Regions from separate parts of the Rossellomorea sp. QJM3NY_18 genome, predicted to be linked through region 1. Evidence: riboswitches for the same ligand, from Rfam matches in the RefSeq annotation. Region 1 holds a riboswitch; the other holds the start of a gene.

Region 1 (2,204 bases):
TGAACGTAAGGGCTGTAAGGAACGCCAGTCCGATCGTCATGACCGGCGCTGCGACGAACATTTCGTCCTTTGAACTTCCAATAAATAGGAAAAGGAAGAGCACGTAAACAAAACTGCCGTTGAAAATGCCGAGGGCGTGCTGTGTCTGTTTGTCCGAAATGAAATCCAACAGCATCCTGGGTGAAAACTGTCCGCTGAACATCGTCAGCACGACGAGCAGGGAATTGAGCGTAAAAGCACTGAGTGTCAGAATGCCACCTATGAGTGTGCTTACCAGTATGCGAGTGACAGATGCATCCATACTTAACATATCAAACGTATACTGTGACACTTCCAGATAGAGATCTAAATAAAGGGTAACAGCGACCATGAGAAAGGACAGGCATATGTATATAAAGGGCATATACCAAATGGTGAGCCTGATTTCATGCATGCGCTGTCGTTTTGACATGAGCAAATATTTTTGAATGGATAAAGGAAGGATCTTTTTTAACATGATCGAAACGTGTCCTTTCTAGTAAATGGATATGGGTTAGTTTTCCCTCTCTAACAGGGTTAAAACTCCCTTCAACCAAAAAATAATAGAAATAGGAGTATTCCAAACTAAACTTATTGGAAATGTCCCATCCGGCTTAAGTGAAAGAATTTTTAAAAAATAACAAAAATTCTATTGACGAAGGGGTGAATCCCCTATATAATCCAATTCATACTCAAATATCAAGTGAAAACATAACGTTATATCTCTTATCAAGAGCGGCGGAGGGATAGGCCCGATGAAGCCCGGCAACCTGCAGGATCAGTCTGTAAAGGTGCCAATTCCTACAGATTCCATGTGGATCTGGAAGATAAGGGGAGGAGCATGGTCAATCAGCCCTCTTCTTACAAGAAGAGGGCTTTTCTGCATACCCTCTTTCTTTCCACCACGCCTTCAGACAGGAATCGTACGTGCAGGTAAAACCGGAAAAAAGGAGGCTGAATGATGTCATCGATAAATGTGGCGCTTCTGGGCTTTGGAACAGTTGGTCAAGGGGTCTGTGTAGCCATTGATACTCATCAGGAAAGATTGAAAGAAGTACTCGGTAAAGAGGTGAAAATAAGGGCAATCCTCATTAAGGACCCCTCTAAGCAACGGGAAATCGATCCGTCTATCAGGGTTACGACCGATTATAAAGACATTCTCGACATACCTGATCTTCATGTGATCTTTGAAGCGATAGTAGGAGAAGAACCGACTTATACGTATATTAATCAAGCCATCGAGAAGGGGATTCACGTCATAACGGCCAATAAAGCCATGTTTGCAAAATTCGGTCCCGATCTTTTGGAAAAGGCATTAAATCATGGGGTGTCCATTGGTTTCGAAGCGACCACGGCCGGAGGGATCCCGGTCATCGGCACCATCCGTCAGCTCCTGAAGGTAAATGAAATCAGAAGCATTCAAGGCATATTGAATGGGACATCCAACTTCATTCTATCCCAAATGAGGAAAAAGGGGCTTTCCTTTGAAACTGCTCTAAAGCAGGCGCAAGAGAAGGGATATGCCGAAGCGGATCCGACGAGCGACATTGAAGGATATGATGCCTTTTATAAGCTTCTGATCTTAAGTCAGACCGCCTTTGGCAAGCAGACTGACTGGAAGGATATCCGGCGGAAAGGGATCACACACTTGACGGCGGAATGGCTGCAGGCAGCCGAGTCCTTCCGTTTGCGATTCAAGCATGTTGGATCACTGGAACGTGACGGATTCAATCGCATCAAGGGAGGAGTGGAACCGACCCTTGTCCACGACACCCATCCTTTTTACGGGGTGGAGGATGTGGAAAACGCAATTTCACTGAAAGGGAGTCTGGTAGGGAGAGTCACACTACTCGGTCCCGGAGCGGGGAAATATCCGACTGGAAGTGCCATGGTGGAGGATTTCCTCTCCCTGATACAGGGGAAATACACCGTTTCTCCCGAAAAGACGGTGACGAGCGAAGATTCCCAAGAAGAAAGCATCAGCCAATGGGTCCTGCGGTTCAAGGAAAAAGAGGAATATCAAAGCTGGATTACACCGTTCACCTTAAAGGACCGCATTCAGCTTGGAGAATATCTTTACGTGTTTGTCGAAGGCAGAAAAGAAGATCTTGAATCTCTTCTTCAATCACATGACCACATTCAGGCTGTATCGATTTTACACGAAATTCCTCTTGAAAATGAAGTGA
Region 2 (2,204 bases), 2.1 Mb from region 1:
TTCTATTTCCGCGAATACGGTGTGGAGATAGATCCAGAAACCGAAGTAGCGGTTCTCTTCGGAGGAAAAGCGGGTTTAGTGGAAATCCCTCAATGTTTATTGAACCCCGGCGACGGAGTATTAGTCCCTGATCCCGGTTATCCGGATTATGTATCGGGGGTGGCATTGGCAGAAGCAAGTATGATCAAGATGCCGTTGAAAGAGGAAAATGGGTTTCTCCCGGACTATCGGGTGCATTCCCGTGAAGAATTGGAAAGGGTAAAGTTAATGTTCCTCAACTACCCCAATAATCCAACAGGTGCGACAGCCACAAAATCCTTTTTTGAGGACACGGTGGAACTTGCGTTAAAACATGATATTTGTGTGGTGCATGACTTTGCTTATGGGGCGATCGGTTTCGATGGACAGAAGCCTGTGAGTTTTCTAGAGACGGAAGGTGCAAAGGATGTCGGGATTGAGATATATACATTATCGAAAACCTATAATATGGCAGGCTGGAGAGTCGGCTTTGCCGTTGGGAATAAGAGTGTCATTGAAGCAATCAACCTCCTCCAGGATCACCTTTACGTAAGCCTGTTCGGAGCGATTCAAGAAGCAGCCACTACGGCCATACTGAGTTCTCAGGATTGCGTAACGGAACTGGTTGCAACATATGAAGAACGAAGACAACTCCTGATCTCGGGTCTCCAGGCAATAGGGTGGGATGTAAAAGCTCCGCAAGGTTCCTTTTTTGCCTGGCTTAAGGTGCCGGAAGGGTTCACTTCTGTTGAGTTCTCAACCTATTTACTTGAAAAAGTCAAAGTGGCCGTTGCTCCTGGTGTAGGCTTTGGTGAATACGGAGAAGGGTATGTGCGTGTCGGTCTTTTAACTACAAATGAACGGATAAAAGAGGCGATTTCCCGTATAGAAAGTTTAGAATTATTTCACAAAAGGGATTGACATATGTTGAAATTGGTGCAATAATCCAACTGAATTAATAGAATGAAATTCTTATCAAGAGCAGGCGGAGGGACCAGCCCGATGAAGCCCGGCAACCGACTTATTTAAGCACGGTGCTAATTCTTGCAGCTATAAAGCTGACAGATAAGAAAGAGTGCCGAATATAAACCTCTTCTTATCTGGAAGAGGTTTTTTTTGTTTGCAACTTGCTGAAATCAAACCGTTGAAAATTGTTTTTACATAGGGAGGTAATACGAATGAGTGAAGTGATTGCAACATATCAACTAAAGGGAAAGAGTGGTTCATTCGAGAAAAAAGCAGAAGGGATTGCTTTGGGACTCACGGTCGGGTCATGGACGGACTTGCCGCTACTGGAGCAGGAACAATTGAGAAAATACAAGGGAAAAGTCGTTTCAGTGGAAGAGAGGGAGGAGAAAGGCTCCTGGGGGGAGGTGAAGATTGGGTATCCGAGTCATAATTTTTCCAATGATATCCCGGCTATCCTTACAACAGTATTCGGTAAGCTTTCACTCGATGGTGAAGTGAAATTACTGGATCTGGAGTTCTCAGAAGACTTGAAAAAGTCATTTCCCGGTCCACGTTTTGGGGTAGAGGGCATCAGGGAATTAACAGGTGTTCATGGTCGACCGTTGTTAATGAGCATATTTAAAGGGGTGATCGGCAGGGATCTCACGTTCCTTGAAAATCAGTTAAGAGCTCAGGCCCTCGGCGGAGTCAATGTCGTAAAAGATGATGAAATATTATTTGATAATTCCTTGACCCCCTTTTTTGAAAGAGTGAGATTAGGAAAAAAAGTGCTGCACGACGTATTTGAGGAAACGGGTAAGAGAACCTTGTATGCCGTAAATCTGTCAGGGAAAACCTCGCAATTGCGGGACAAAGCAAGAAAAGCCAGGGAGCTTGGGGCAGACGCTCTTTTATTCAATGTATTTTCATACGGTCTTGATGTTCTGCAGGAATTGAGAGAGGACCCTGAGATTTCATTGCCAATCATGGCTCATCCTGCCTTTGCCGGGGCTGTTGCAGCATCTCCAATATATGGAGTGAGCTACTCTTTATGGTTGGGTAAATTATTGCGAATGGCCGGGGCTGATTTTTCATTGTTTCCATCTCCGTACGGAAGTGTGGCACTAGAGAGGAGCAACGTCCTGTCCATACGCCATGAATTAACAAAGGATGACGACCATTTGAAGAGAACATTGCCAGTTCCATCAGCAGGCATACACCCTGCAATTGTACCCCTA

Evidence for each region. A riboswitch is a leader RNA that binds a small molecule or an ion and turns the genes downstream of it on or off. The one in region 1 is predicted to bind S-adenosylmethionine.
Region 2: another riboswitch for S-adenosylmethionine. It lies ahead of AC0VXY_RS08150 (2,3-diketo-5-methylthiopentyl-1-phosphate enolase); the one in region 1 lies ahead of AC0VXY_RS19165 (homoserine dehydrogenase).

What each region holds. Positions count from the first base shown of each region.
Region 1 covers NZ_CM149659.1:3,690,673-3,692,876, reverse strand. The annotation lists gene AC0VXY_RS19170 (DUF2254 domain-containing protein) at 1-496, opposite strand, end outside; SAM riboswitch class I at 742-852, shown strand; gene AC0VXY_RS19165 (homoserine dehydrogenase) at 977-2,204, shown strand, end outside.
Region 2 covers NZ_CM149659.1:1,586,199-1,588,402, forward strand. The annotation lists gene AC0VXY_RS08145 (aminotransferase class I/II-fold pyridoxal phosphate-dependent enzyme) at 1-939, shown strand, start outside; SAM riboswitch class I at 988-1,090, shown strand; gene AC0VXY_RS08150 (2,3-diketo-5-methylthiopentyl-1-phosphate enolase) at 1,197-2,204, shown strand, end outside.